4 regions of the Paenibacillus glucanolyticus genome follow, and region 2 is predicted to be linked to each of the others. Evidence: a T-box and tRNA genes for the amino acid it is inferred to sense, from the RefSeq annotation. Region 2 holds a T-box; the other regions hold tRNA genes.

Region 1 (3,634 bases), 170 kb from region 2:
ATCCGTACTGGTCCCGCTTCATACCAACCGAATCAGAGTTGACCACTTCGCTCACGGAATATATGAATCGTATCATTACCTGGATTAGCAACTCCATCAACAACCTGATTACCGTTGTATCCGGTGTTGTTATCATTATTGCTACGATTCCCATCATTCTGTACTACATGCTCAAGGAGGGCAACAAGCTGCCGCCAAGATTGCTCAGCGTTCTGCCTAGACGATTCCGCCGTGACGGTCAGGAAGTGCTGGGTGAGATTGATTCCGCACTCAGCAATTTTATTATCGGCAAAGTCATCCTTAATCTTATACTTAGCGTTCTGATTTATATCGGATTTTTAATTATTGGACTGCCCTATTCCTTGCTGTTAACCGTGATCTCCTTCTTCTTGAATTTCATTCCGTATATCGGTGCGCTGCTTGCAACCATCCCTGTCGTTATCGTCGGGTTCATTGAAGCTCCGTCCATCGCCATATGGTCTGTCGTTGTCATTGTGATCGCACAGCAAATTCAAGATAATATTCTGACCCCTGTAATCTATGGCAAACAGCTCGATATTCACCCTCTCACCACGGTGGTCCTTATTCTGGTAGGTGGAGATTTCTTCGGACTCCTCGGTATCCTGCTCGCTATTCCTGCCTATATGATCATTAAAATTCTCGTGGTGCGGATCTACGAACTCTTCCTTGCTGAAAAAGTAGAGGAGGCTTAAACGCTTCAAGGAATTCTGCTTATCCTTCATTCAAACAAAAAAAGGATGTCCCCGCCAACTTTACGATGGCTGCTGGGGACATCCTTTATTCAAATAATTACGCATTGCCCCGCAAGGACCGAACGACAAAATAATGCTCGTCCTTACGCAAAATCATTCCATTTGACAGCGTGACCGTTTCCTCATCATGAGAAGCAAGAACGGCCTGAGAGGAGACCAATTGATTACCCCTCCATACCATCACACAAGATCCAAAGTAGACTGCATTATCAAATTGAATCGTATGATTCACGACATAACCGATAGAGTTTAGAGCCGGAGAAGAATTTCTCGGCATTATTCTATGAATGGAGCGAAACGGGATGACAAGCTCCCCCGGGCCAAGAATGACCTTCTCCTGAATGGGGTCCCATGATTTCAACACACCTTCAACCGTGCTTTTCGCCCCGTCTAAACGCTGAATGACAACATGACGACCGATCCAATGCTTCATGAAGGTCACCTCTCGCGGATTATTCAACTCCATCGCCCGGTGTGCTTGGGATGTCCCAATTCACCGGATCCATACCCTTTTGCATTAAATAAGCATTCGATGCTGAAAATGGACGACTGCCGAAAAAACCTTTGTGCGCTGCAAATGGACTCGGATGATTGGACTCAAGCACCTTGTGCCGACTTCGGTCTATGAAAGAACCCTTCTTCTGTGCGTAACTGCCCCATAATATAAACACCATTGGCTGATCGCGTTCATTCAGCTTTGCAATAACGGTATCCGTGAATCGCTCCCACCCGATTCCTTTATGCGAATTGGGCTCACCTTCGCGTACCGTAAGAACCGCATTAAGCAGCAGCACCCCCTGATCAGCCCATGACTGCAAAGAGCCATGGTGCGGAACAGGTACACCCAAATCGGATGCCAGCTCCTTATGGATATTGCGCAGAGACGGAGGAATCGTAACTCCGGGTGAAACGGAAAAGCTTAATCCCTGTGCCTGCTTTCGTCCGTGATAGGGATCTTGTCCCAAAATAACGACTTTTGTGGATTCATACGATGTTTGGTGAAGAGCTCGAAATATATCTTCCTTAGGAGGATACACCGTGCTGCGCCGGTATTCCTCGTCCACCCGTTCCATCAACGCTTCAAAATAAGGCTTATCCATCTCTCCGTTCAGGATAACGTCCCAATCATTGTTAAACATCCGCATCTCTCCTCCCCTCCTCCTCACACAGGTCAGCGTGGAATTATAAAAGAATGCGATTTTTATAGAAAGGACTTTAACGTCTTCCATTCCGTTTGTTCCGATAATAGCCTTCGTCAAAAAAATTGACCTCTTGTCAATTTAAAAAATAAGCCGGCACCCATACAGGGGGCCGACTTATTTGCATCTTACCAGACGCTGTTATAATGCCGAGGACGGGGGTCGAACCCGTACGGTAGTCACCTACCGCAGGATTTTAAGTCCTGTGCGTCTGCCAATTCCGCCACCCCGGCATATTTTATCTTAGATTCGCTCTATTCAAATCACCATATGGGATTCATACCGATTAACGGAAAATTTTGCGATTCTTTTCGTTCTGGCGACAAAATCGATAATACCATGTCTAACCATATGATGTCAATATATGAAACTCATATTTTTTCGCATCACCCTGAATGCGATCCCCCATTTTTCTCGATTGCCCCGAGTCGCTGCTCTAATTCATCGATTCGATCGCGCTGCTCCGTTATGTCCGATGCTTTACCGGAAGCCTTTACCTTTGTCCAATCCACCACCCCCTGGTAGCGGCTCACGTCAATCCCTTGGGCATTCGAACGATTACGTGATTGCATCTGGATCACTCCTTTCTACCATTACATGCTCTGCATGCGGAACATGCTTGTGCCGATCGGTGTTTAATGTCGAACGGCGTCTGAGCCAGACATTAGGAATAATTTTACCGTGTTCACCAAATGATAAAGAAGCTTGCATGTCACATGCCAAGACTAGAACAGCAGAGAAAAGGATAATGATCACCATGAAAAAGCTCTCAACTGTTATATGGCTTACTCTCTCCCTCTCCCTGTGCCTTAACGAGCATGTTGATGCAGATCATGTGCCGTCTGCTTCCAAGGGAAGAGACTACTATGAGGAGCGCGGAGAGATCGTATGGGAAGTGCCCACACCCAGCAAAGTGATTGCCCTCACCTTTGATGATGGTCCGGATGCACATACGACCGTTGAAATTCTGGATCTGTTAAAACAATATGGCGCAAAGGCGACTTTCTTTGTTGTGGGCAACCGGGTGGAGAAACACCCCGATATCGTGGCACGTGAGCTTCACGAAGGGCATGAAATAGGAAACCACTCCTACACTCATCCTTCCTTCCACAATATCAACGCCAGCAAATTAACCAGTGAACTGAACCGGACCCAGGAAGCGATTTTCAAAGCGACAGGCAGTAAAACCGTATTGTTCCGCCCGCCCGGTGGAAGTTACAATGAATCCATTGTAAGGACAAGCAAAGATATCGGTATGCTGACCGTATTATGGTCATGGCACCAGGATACGCTGGATTGGCGAAAGCCCGGCGTTAACCGGATCGTCAAAAAGGTTCTGGATAACGCGCACAATGGAGACATCGTGCTTATGCACGATTTTGTCCCGACCAGTACACAGACGGTGGAGGCGCTCAGCGTGATTTTGCCGGAGCTGCAAAAGCGTGGCTTCACATTTGTTACTGTATCCGAGCTGCTCTCCTATCATGATAAATCGCATAAGTTTATTGAAGTAAACCACTGATTCATCCCATTGCAATGCTAAAATAACCGCTGCCTGCAGGAGGTAACGGTTATTTTTCATCAGCTGATTTCTCGCTGTTTCGGACATTCAAACTCCCACTTGAATATTTTAAATCCATTTGATAAGATACAGAACGAACG
Region 2 (3,634 bases):
GTGTATGATTCAGACCCCGCCAAGGTAGCGGCTTTTCTCGAGACCTATCCCGGCGTAACCGCCGCTTCCTCCGAGGCACAGGTGCTCGAGGATGCGGAAGTTCATCTTGTAGCGGCTGCCGCCATTCCATCGGAGAGATGTGAGCTTGGTTTGAAGGTTATGTCACACGGCAAGGATTATTTTACCGATAAGACGCCGTTCACCACCCTGGAGCAGGTAAGCGCGGCACGTGCAAAGGCGGCAGAGACAGGCAGGAAGTATATGGTTTATTACAGTGAACGGCTGCATGTGGAGAGTGCGGTCCACGCGGGTCGGCTGATACAGGACGGCGTGATCGGCCGCGTGGTGCAGGTGATGGGAACAGGACCGCACCGCTTAAATGCTCCATCCCGTCCGGACTGGTTTTTCCGCCATCAGCAGTATGGCGGCATATTGTGCGATATCGGGTCTCACCAGATTGAGCAGTTTTTGTTTTTTGCAGGCTGCCGCGATGCCAAGGTGCTCAGCAGCAAGGTGGGCAATTATGCGAATCCGGCCTACCCGGAGCTGGAGGATTTCGGAGATGCGACACTTCTCGGAGACAATGGGGCCACGAATTATTTCCGTGTCGATTGGCTGACGCCTGGGGGCCTTGGTACCTGGGGCGACGGAAGAACCGTTATTTTGGGAACGGACGGATATATCGAACTTCGTAAATACATTGATATTGCCAGACATCCACAAGGCGATCATCTGTATTTGGTTAACGGCGAAGGGGAGTTTCATATGGAGCTGCAGGGCAAGGTAGGCTATCCGTTTTTCGGAGAGCTGATCCTGGATTGTCTGGAACGGACCGAGTTTGCCATGTCCCAGGAGCACGCCTTCAAGGCCGGCGAATTATGCGTGATTGCTCAGAATGAAGCCGTGCGCATTCAAGAAAATCATATATAATAGAGAAAAACTCCGCGATGTTCAGGGGTTCTACAACCCCAGGCCGCTAAAGGGGCGATTCTCTTATGTCCTCGTCATCATCCAAAGGGCTGCCAAGCTTTGAGTGGATGCAGCTGAAAGAGCCAATAGATCTGAGCTATTATAATGAACAGCCCCTTATCAGCGGGCAATTCCATTCCCACGCCTTTTATGAAATCTATTATTTTCACGAGGGATGCTGCACCTATCTAATCGGTGACTCTGTCTTTGCGCTGAAGCCGGGGGATCTGCTGCTGATGAATGGTTTGACGCTTCATTGTCCGAGTGTGGAACCCGATTCCAGATACGTAAGAAGCATTCTGCATTTTGACCCGGCCTGGGTGTGCAAGGGGCTGTCGGAATCGGCCAAGACGATCCTGCTGGATCCCTTCGATACGCTCCGGAATCATCGTATGACCCTAACCGGGACCAATCGGGAAGAGTTCGAGGCCCTGCTGGCCGATATTCATCGCCTGTCAGCGTCCACGACCCACTACCGCCAGGAACGCATGACCTTGCGCATCCAGGAGCTGATGTACGTCATTGCAGGCTGGTGTCAGGCCGCTGTACAGGGTCAGGACTCGATCTCAGAGAAGGAGCGGCATGTCCAGCATGTGGTATCGTTTGTCGAGGAAAATTATATGCACGATCTGACGCTGGAGAGAATCGCCCGCGATATGCATATTACCAAGCATTATCTATCCTCCTTATTCAAGGAGGTGACGGGAACAACGGTGTTTAAATATTTGTATCACCGGCGGATCAACCAGGCTAAAATTTTACTGCGGCTTCACCCTTATCTGAGCATAACGGAGGTCAGCCAGGCATCCGGGTTTAAGCATCTGGCTCATTTCAGCCGGATGTTCAAATCAATGGTCGGAACGACACCGGAGCATTACCGCAGGAGCGGAGATGAACTTTCGTTGACTTGATCGTACATTTTGGGTATAATAGCCACATTAAAATGGTAATATGAAAGCGATGATGAGGATTAGTACTTCCGCATTCGATCATGCAGAGAGCCGGTGTTTGGTGAAAACCGGTTGACGATAGGAATGAACTCGCCTCGGAGCAATGATGTTAACCCGGCCGCTGAATGGCTATTTCAGCAACTGGCCGATGAAGCATTGTCGTCTCATCCGCGATAAGGATGCAAAGGGAGTGAAAGGCAAAGTATGCCTTTGGCTAACTAGGGTGGTACCACGGGAATCAAACCTCTCGTCCCTAGCGATCAACGCTATGGATGATGAGGTTTTTTTGTTTTTGGACAATGGCATCAGGCCTTGTCTCTCGAATGTGAAGGAGGAGCATTGAAGTATGACGGACAATCAGACAACCGGCCACGGCTATATCCCGCAGGCCATCGAACCGAAGTGGCAGCAGTACTGGGACGAGAAAAAAACGTTTAAAACCGAAGAGGCATCATCCAAACCGAAGTTTTACGCACTGGATATGTTCCCATATCCATCCGGCGTAGGCCTGCATGTAGGGCATCCGGAAGGATACACGGCAACAGATATCGTGTCCCGTTACAAACGGATGCGAGGTTACAATGTGCTGCATCCCATGGGATGGGATGCTTTCGGACTCCCTGCAGAACAGTATGCGATGGACACAGGCAAGCATCCCCGCGAGTTCACCGTGCAAAATATCGATACGTTCCGGCGCCAGATCAAATCCCTCGGATTCTCGTATGACTGGGACCGGGAGATCAGCACCACCGATCCGGAATATTTCAAATGGACCCAGTGGATCTTTATCCAGCTCTATAACCGCGGCTTGGCTTATGTGGCTGAAGTGCCGGTTAACTGGTGCGAAGCACTCGGTACCGTGCTGGCGAACGAAGAGGTCATCGATGGCAAGAGTGAGCGCGGAGGACATCCGGTCGTTCGCAAGCCGATGCGTCAATGGATTCTGCGTATTACCGAATATGCAGAACGCCTGCTTGAGGATCTGGATGAGCTGGACTGGAGCGAAAGCCTGAAGGATATGCAGCGCAATTGGATTGGCAAATCCACGGGTGCCGAGGTTCGTTTTGACATCGAGGGTTACGATGGCCATCTGGAGGTATTTACAACCCGCCCGGATACACTGTTCGGCGCTACCTACTGTGTGCTGGCACCGGAGCATGACCTCGTGGACAAAATTACGTCAGCGGATCAGCGCGAAGCGGTCAAGGCTTATCAAGTTCAGGCTTCCCGTAAAAGTGATCTGGAGCGGACGGATTTGGCAAAAGACAAAACCGGTGTCTTTACCGGAGCATACGCCATTAATCCGGTGAGCGGCGCTAAAGTGCCGATCTGGATTGCGGACTATGTGCTGGCAGGTTACGGAACAGGAGCCATTATGGCGGTTCCGGGTCACGACAGCCGTGACTGGGAATTTGCCAAACAGTTTGGTCTTCCGATTATTGAAGTCGTTCAGGGTGGAAATGTTGAAGAGGAAGCCTACACCGGCAGTGGCGAGCATGTGAATTCCGGTTTCCTGAACGGGCTGGATAATGAAGCGGCTATTCAAGCGATGAATGAATGGCTGGAAAAAGAGGGAAAGGGTCAGAAGAAGGTAACTTACCGTCTGCGTGACTGGCTGTTCAGCCGTCAGCGCTATTGGGGCGAGCCGATTCCGATCCTGCATCTGGAAGACGGAACGATGAAGACCGTGCCGGAGGATCAGCTTCCGCTGCTTC
Region 3 (3,634 bases), 3.2 Mb from region 2:
TCATCTAATCAGGTATCTGGGGATCATCCAGGATGGAGGAATATTTGGGGTATAATCTGCGGATGCAATCGGGACAAATATCATGTGTGAATTCAATCGGGAGACGACTCTCCAAATAGCTCTCGACCGGCTCCCATTCTTCGGCATGGCGCACGTATTTGCATACGGCACAGATCGGAATGTGTCCCGGCAAGGGATAGCTGTGGGCCAGTGCTTGCTCCAGCAGCAGCTCCTTGTGCTTAAACTTCGTAATGTCAGTGAAGGAGAGCATGGCTCCATGGATAAGGTTGTCATCACTCATAAGCAGCGGCATGACCTCGCATAGCACCCAGATATCTTGACCGTTCCCACTCACTGCATATTCAAAGGAATATTCAGGCAGCTTTCCTGCTATAACATCCTTGATGGCAGGGAAGTCCACCACATCAAAAAAATGATCGAATGAGGACTGTCCCAACTGCTGGGAAGTGATATCAAAAAAGGATGTCCCCTGCCACTTGAACTCAGGGGAAACACCGTATTGTTCGGCCATGGCAATGAGCGGATCGTTCATTTTGTCGATGATGCCGTCGGGGGTAATGATCATCAGTCCCTTGTTCAAGGAGTGAACCGCATTGTTCCAAGATGTGATTATGGTATCGTAGGGCAAAATTACTCGCTCCTCGTACTAAATAGACTCATGAGTAAAAGATACAACGATCTATGAGTACTATGGTATAATTTAGGCAATATATATTGATTATACACTTAATTAAGTCATTGTGCAAGAAAAAATTACGTACATAAGATATTTTCTTTTTAGAGAGAATTAGGAAGGCGGTTGTTTAATGCAGTCTATTTACCAACGAATCGAACATCTCATAGAAAGCCGGGGTATGACCAAGAAGGCGTTTTGCGAAACCCTCGGGATCAGCACAGGAAATTTTGGTGACTGGAAGAGGGGGAAAACAACGCCGAGCACAAATAAATTGATTGAGATTGCTGCATTCTTCTCCGTGAGTCTGGATTGGCTGATTATTGGCAAGGGCAGTCCCAATACTCGGGTCAGGGAATCCCGGGGAGAATATGAAGTGGACCCGGAAGCGGCTGATCTTGCCATGTCGGGACTTGCAGAGAATGAGAAGGAGTTCATCCGCGAATATATTGAATTTTCTGCTTACCGCAAGGATAAGAGAAATGACAAGACATAGCTATGCAGGTGCCGAATTTGGAGCTCAATAATTAACTCTTTACTTTTGTATTGCAGAACAGTATAATAGGGAATGTTCGCTACAGAACTTCCCTTATATTATGCGGTAGTGGTGGAATGGCAGACACGCTATCTTGAGGGGGTAGTGGGTGTATACCCGTGGAGGTTCGAGTCCTCTCTACCGCATACTTTAGAAAAAGCTGTGATTGAAGTGGAATCATCCATTTGAATCACAGCTTTTTTGCTGTTTTTTTATGATTGGTAAATATGGTGTTTCCTGAGAACGGCCCTATTTGTCGTTTCAATCTGCGCCATAAGTTTAAAGAGTACATGTAGAGATCATAATAGGGCATGAAGGAGATGAACGAGTATGAAACCATTATACACAGCAGATGTAAAAGTCATTGGAGGACGTGAAGGCTCCGTTGAATCTACGGATGGAGTTCTTCATCACAAATTAAGCATGCCGAAGGAACTGGGTGGACCCGGCGGGGATGGAACCAACCCGGAGCAGCTGTTTGCGGCTGGATACGGGGCTTGTTACGAAAGCGCCTTGGCTAATATAGCCCGTAAAGAAGGCGTGCAGCTTAAGGATGTTGTGATCCACTCCCAGGTGATGATCGGAAAAGACGAAGGTGCTGACGGCTTCAAGCTTGCGGTGAAGCTGAAGATTGAAATGCCGGGTATCGAACGAAGCCAGGCCGAGGACCTCGCCAAAAAAGCGCATGCGTTCTGCCCCTATTCCAAGGCAACCCGAGGCAACATCGACGTGGAGTTAAGCGTAAGCTAACCATAAGAAAACAAGAACAAGAATAAGAAATGGGGATGACTCTCTTATATGAGGGTCATCTTTTTTGTCAGCTCAGCTTGCATATATGAAACTTTTTACATGAAACTCCGTATTTCTCCTTATGATTAAGTATTGAGAAAGGGGCACCTGGGATGCGTATTGAACAAATGATCGAGGAACGGTTTGTGTGCAGTAAATGCGGAGGCAATCACTGCCAGACGAAGGAGGTCTCCATGTCGGGAGCAGGACTAAGCAAGATGTTTGATATTCAGCACAACCATTTCCTGTTTGTTTCCTGCACAAACTGCGGATATGTGGAAGTGTTCAACCCGGATATATTGGAAGGGAAAAAGCGAGGCCAGCTTGGCTCGATCCTGGATGTGTTCTTCGGTTGACATCACCTCTAAAATTCTTTAATATGACTAAGTACCAGAAAGTACAAACCAGTCATAAGGAATTTAAATAAAATAAACGGGTGATGACATGCCATACAGACCGCATATTGCAAGTGTGACCACAGCTGGAAGCAATGACAAAGAAGGGCTATACGAATTCATTATCCACACGGCTGACGGAACGGATATTCGCGTATTCTACAACCGCTTCCCGGAATGGAAACTGACTGCGCTCAGCCGACTTGGGAAAGTACCTTGCCCGGTTTGTCGTAAAGATTTCATATGCAAATGCATGGAGAAATTCTCGAACGAATTCGACCAGCAGATGAAAGACGGCGAGTGGCTGAGTAAAGCTGCTGAGTAGTAAAACCAAAAATAGCGTACTTGATCAAGCGTAGGAGAGGGCTCCTGCGTTTTTTCTTTAAGGAAGAAAGTATAAACTATTCGATTAGCGGCTTGCTAATCTTAACTTGCAAGAATGAGTTTTGCTGTATGCAATCTGTTGTCTGAGAAAGTACGTCGAGAGACGTGTTTTTTTATATAATACGAGGGGGCTGCGAACTATGGAGGATCAACGCATCGTAAATAATGAGGACTATGCCGTTGTGCTGATCGATGGCGTGTGCCATTTGTGCCAGGGGTTGACCCAATTCATTATTCGGAGAGATCCTGCGGGGGCGTTCCGCTTTGCTTCGCTGCAATCGGAGATTGGACAGGAGCTGCTGCGCCAAGGGGGATTTGATGGAGAGTCAACCGAAACGATGATATTGATTGAAAATGGGAAGTATTATACAAGGTCGACAGGTGCTCTTCGCATTGCACGGCGTCTTCGCTTTCCATGGTCGCTGTCGTATGCGCTCATCCTGATTCCGCCTGTCTTACGGAACCTGGTGTACCGCTGGGTAGCAAAGAACCGTTACCGCTGGTTTGGACGCTCCAACGAATGCATGGTTCCGACGCCGGAGATTCGGCGCCGGTTTTTATCCTAGATGAAGTCTTATTTTTAATGCTGATGTTCAGCTGTGCCTTCTTGAAATGTCGGGGTTTCCGCTTGGAGATAGGCAAGCTCTGCCTCGGACAATGCTCCGACGGCGAACGGTTTTTGGGGAATGATGATGGAGCCGTTATTGCCGCAATGAAGTTTAAAGAAATAAAGCCCCTCTTTATCGAAGGTTTTGGTTACTGTATACACACCTTCTCCTACCTCTACCGCATCCGTCATAGGCTCACGCAGGGAGCCGTCATGGCTCCACAGCTCGT
Region 4 (3,634 bases), 2.7 Mb from region 2:
TGTGAGGAGGTTTCCTTCGAGTGGAAGGAACAGTTCACACCTCAGCAAGTGGAATATATCGAGAAGCGTGTGATGTCTTCAACCGTTCTGGACTTCTGGTACGAGAAGAATGACAGCATAGAGCCGGCACAGCGTTAATGGGTATATAGAACATCCCTTAATCAGGATGTTTATCGATAGCGTATGGCATCGCATTCAAAAGACCTAAATGATATTCATTTAGGTCTTTTTTTGCAGAGTAAGATGATGAAGGAGGCATGGCGATGATTAGTGATGAAAGACTTGATGAATTAAGGGTTTCCGGTGAGCTGGTTCGGGTTGTGCGGGACGGCTTGGAGAGCAATGATATTATCGGCTTTGTTGTCGCCTGGGACCCGGAGCAGGTTATCATCCGCCGCCGAAACCGGCGTGTAGTCAAGCTGGATCGCAGGTACAGCTATCAGTTGAAAAAAGAGCCGAGAGTAAGCCCAATTGAAGAGTAGGCATAGATTTGGAACTCGTCGGACAACTTAACCTCTAGAATATTTTATTTAGAAGAGGTGTTCAGATGATGGAAATGTCCAACGATAAGATCTCGGCATATAAAAATGAAATCCTGAATTTAAAGCAGAGCATGCCCGAGATGGCAGAGGCGTATCATCAGTTTACCGGCGTCTGTTTTTCGGATGGCGAGCTGGATGAGAGAACGAAACAGCTGATTGCGCTCGGGATTGGGCTGTTCGCCAATAATGAGCTGTGTACCTTCTATCATATGGAAGAGGCCCGTGCCAAGGGAGCCTCGGATGCTCAAATTATGGAGGCCGTAGCAGTAGCGTCTGCCGCTAGTGCTGGACATGCTCTCTCGCAGGGATTGACCCGTGTGCAGCATAACCTTCACTAAGGCACGATCAAATTAAACCGTCTTATCCGGCGTATTGTGCAGCCGGATAAGACGGTTATTCTCTGTTGAACGGCCGCAATTAGCGGGCGAATGCAGCGGCAGGAGCAACCGGATGCTCAGTCGTCTCGGTCTCAGGCGGAACCAGCCCGAGATAGGCGCGCATGCGGTCCATCATCTCCTCGCGGAAGGATGGCCATAGAATATTCATCGATCCGATGTAACCCCGGCATGCATACCGTGCCTGAATTCCGTCCTGGCTCTGTACGATGTCATAAACCTTGATCGTTCGCTTGGCGAACTCCTGCTTCACTTCACGAAGAAGGACAGCTGCCCGTTTGGCACCGTTACCTACCATTTCCACATACAATTGAGGGGTCTTGAAGACACCGCTCTCCTGGATGATCCGGCAATCCCGCTCAAACACTTTATGGATGAACCTCAGAAGCAGATAACTCTTGATCAACGCTCGCTCTTCCGTCGTAACAGCCGGTATGGCCATCAACTTCACCGCCTTTATATAGTAAATGGTTATTTAATGAGAACTTATGTTCTTATTTTAACCGAAAATCAGGTTTTTAATCAAGCTGAAAAAAAGTGTTGACTCCATTCATTCAGCGTGATATTATATATCTTGTCGCCGCTGATTAGAGATTGACTCGAGGCAGACAGGCAATATGCGGTCGTGGCGGAATTGGCAGACGCGCACGGTTCAGGTCCGTGTGGGCTAACCCCCGTGGAGGTTCGAGTCCTCTCGACCGCATCCTAAAGAAAAAAACTCGTAAACTGCTTTGCAGTTTACGAGTTTTTTTGCGTGGAGATTCTATGGGACAGGGTTAATGACTTATACCAAAGAGATGGAATGCACGTATTATATTAGATAGTGATATAGATATAGGTAGTTGAGAGTAGGTGATTGCCTTGTCAGCCAAGGATTTGAGTCTCCAAGAGCAGCTTGCGGCTTATGCTTGGCTGCAAGCGTTGGGAACGAATATTGCTGCTCTGGGTCAAACCAAAAAGTTGTCCAAACGAAAGAAATTGCAGGCTGAAGGCCGAAGACTCTCTGTTCTTGGAAATGCGATGCAGTCGATAGCCAATGCGGCTCAGGCAGAGATTAGCACAAAAATGAGGGGCACAGCCATGAATAAGAAAGCTAACGATCTTACGGCTGCCGGCAATCTTCTGCAATCCGTCGGAAATGCGCTGCAGGTTATTGCGGGAGAGGAGCATCCTTGAATGACAACACTTTTAACACTTCTGAAGGAAAACTGAACATACTCAAAAAAAGAAACAAGGCGTTTACCTGTGACGGGAGGTGTCTTGTTTTTATTTTCTTGAACGGAGAGGTTTCTTGTGCCTGGTGTCCTAATGAATGTTAACATTCAGCTGCAGTGTTACATATTTGAATAACTTTTCTCAAATAATACGGTTAGGTCTGGTAAGTATGATGGTGAAAGGAAAGGGGCGTGAACAATGCGGAAGGTATTTAGAAATTCGGTTGTCTTCTTGCTGTGTATGATATGTGGGATCGCAAACGGAACACAGGGGGGCGGATATTTTGCAGGGACGGCCAACGCCGCTGAGCCTCCTGTTCAAGTAACCAGGCAGTTACGTGAGGAGCCTCTGAACAACCAGTCTGGCAAAGGGCAGAAAATAAGTAAATTATCGGTCATCATTGATGACTTTGGCAATGGTCAGAAGGGCACTCAGGAGATGCTGAGTCTGCCTGTCAAGATTACGGTTGCCGTGATGCCTTTTTTGCCAACAAGCAAAAAGGATGCAGAGTCCGCGCATAAGATGGGACATGATGTTATTATCCATATGCCCATGGAGCCTAAACAGGGACGAGCTTCCTGGCTTGGACCTGGCGCCATTCTGAGCTCGCTTACCGATGAGGAGATTCGTAAACGAATGGAAGAGGCGATCGATTCCGTACCGTATGCGATTGGGATTAACAATCATATGGGCTCCAAGGTTACAGGTGATGAACGGATCATGTCGATTGTGCTTGATGTGTGCAAGGAAAGAGGATTGTTCTTTATCGATAGTAAAACCAATTACCGCAGCGTGGTCGGCAAGCTGGCGGCAGAGAAGGGGATGCCAGCGATTGCCAATGATATTTTCCTGGACGATGTTCATACGGTACAGCATGTAAGCAAGCAGCTCGTGACGGCGGCACAGCATGCGGAAGAAAGAACATCCTGCATTGCCATTGGGCATGTTGGCGTATTCGGCACCCGAACGGCAGAAGCACTGAAAGTTTCCATTCCGGAGCTGCAAAAAAAGGTTGAGTTTGTTGGTATTAGCGATTTGGTTAGAGAGCGTTCAAGCTGGAGGCCTAATCCGCTGCCGACGTATTAATGCGTCCCGTTTAATTGCTGGATTAGTCAAAATCGGTACGAAGATGAGGGAGGTTCGGGCTTAGATGCCCGAGCCTCCCTCATTGTTATAAACATACAGCCTTCCAACAAGACACAGGCTATTACCGACTTGATTGAAGCATGAAGGCCTGTTTAATTTGGTGAAACTGCAATTAACGGATGCGGGAATCGTTGAGCTTGAATTGTCCCACCAGCTGCTGCATGGAATTTGCAATGACTTCTACATTGCCGGAGGTGTGTCTTACGCTTTCGATTTCCCGGGAAAGCTCCTGAACCCTGCTCTCCACGTCCTTGGAGATCTTGCGGTTCTCCTTGCTGACCGAAGCAATCTTCTCCATCAGCTGAACCACTTCATCAACAGCCTGATGCTTCCGAA

What was found. The T-box of region 2 lies ahead of leuS (leucine--tRNA ligase). A T-box ahead of a tRNA ligase gene usually reads a tRNA of that ligase, here a tRNA-Leu.
Region 1: it encodes a tRNA-Leu, which carries the amino acid that the T-box ahead of leuS (leucine--tRNA ligase) is inferred to sense. The anticodon was not compared.
Region 3: it encodes a tRNA-Leu, which carries the amino acid that the T-box ahead of leuS (leucine--tRNA ligase) is inferred to sense. The anticodon was not compared.
Region 4: it encodes a tRNA-Leu, which carries the amino acid that the T-box ahead of leuS (leucine--tRNA ligase) is inferred to sense. The anticodon was not compared.

The regions. Positions count from the first base shown of each region.
Region 1 covers NZ_CP147845.1:4,654,386-4,658,019, forward strand. Annotated here, with positions in the region: gene WDY75_RS21875 (AI-2E family transporter) at 1-713, shown strand, start outside; gene WDY75_RS21880 (hypothetical protein) at 811-1,206, opposite strand; gene WDY75_RS21885 (uracil-DNA glycosylase) at 1,226-1,912, opposite strand; tRNA gene WDY75_RS21890 (tRNA-Leu) at 2,120-2,205, opposite strand; gene WDY75_RS21895 (hypothetical protein) at 2,359-2,544, opposite strand; gene WDY75_RS21900 (polysaccharide deacetylase family protein) at 2,730-3,494, shown strand.
Region 2 covers NZ_CP147845.1:4,821,179-4,824,812, reverse strand. Annotated here, with positions in the region: gene WDY75_RS22720 (Gfo/Idh/MocA family protein) at 1-930, shown strand, start outside; gene WDY75_RS22715 (AraC family transcriptional regulator) at 996-1,880, shown strand; T-box leader at 1,921-2,177, shown strand; gene leuS (leucine--tRNA ligase) at 2,266-3,634, shown strand, end outside.
Region 3 covers NZ_CP147845.1:1,309,594-1,313,227, forward strand. Annotated here, with positions in the region: gene WDY75_RS06320 (hypothetical protein) at 5-649, opposite strand; gene WDY75_RS06325 (helix-turn-helix domain-containing protein) at 828-1,190, shown strand; tRNA gene WDY75_RS06330 (tRNA-Leu) at 1,293-1,375, shown strand; gene WDY75_RS06335 (organic hydroperoxide resistance protein) at 1,560-1,979, shown strand; gene WDY75_RS06340 (zinc ribbon domain-containing protein) at 2,132-2,374, shown strand; gene WDY75_RS06345 (hypothetical protein) at 2,463-2,738, shown strand; gene WDY75_RS06350 (thiol-disulfide oxidoreductase DCC family protein) at 2,938-3,363, shown strand; gene WDY75_RS06355 (FixH family protein) at 3,378-3,634, opposite strand, start outside.
Region 4 covers NZ_CP147845.1:2,088,538-2,092,171, forward strand. Annotated here, with positions in the region: gene WDY75_RS10050 (hypothetical protein) at 1-138, shown strand, start outside; gene WDY75_RS10055 (hypothetical protein) at 264-482, shown strand; gene WDY75_RS10060 (carboxymuconolactone decarboxylase family protein) at 551-880, shown strand; gene WDY75_RS10065 (hypothetical protein) at 960-1,379, opposite strand; tRNA gene WDY75_RS10070 (tRNA-Leu) at 1,557-1,640, shown strand; gene WDY75_RS10075 (DUF6944 family repetitive protein) at 1,790-2,113, shown strand; gene WDY75_RS10080 (divergent polysaccharide deacetylase family protein) at 2,351-3,238, shown strand; gene WDY75_RS10085 (methyl-accepting chemotaxis protein) at 3,411-3,634, opposite strand, start outside.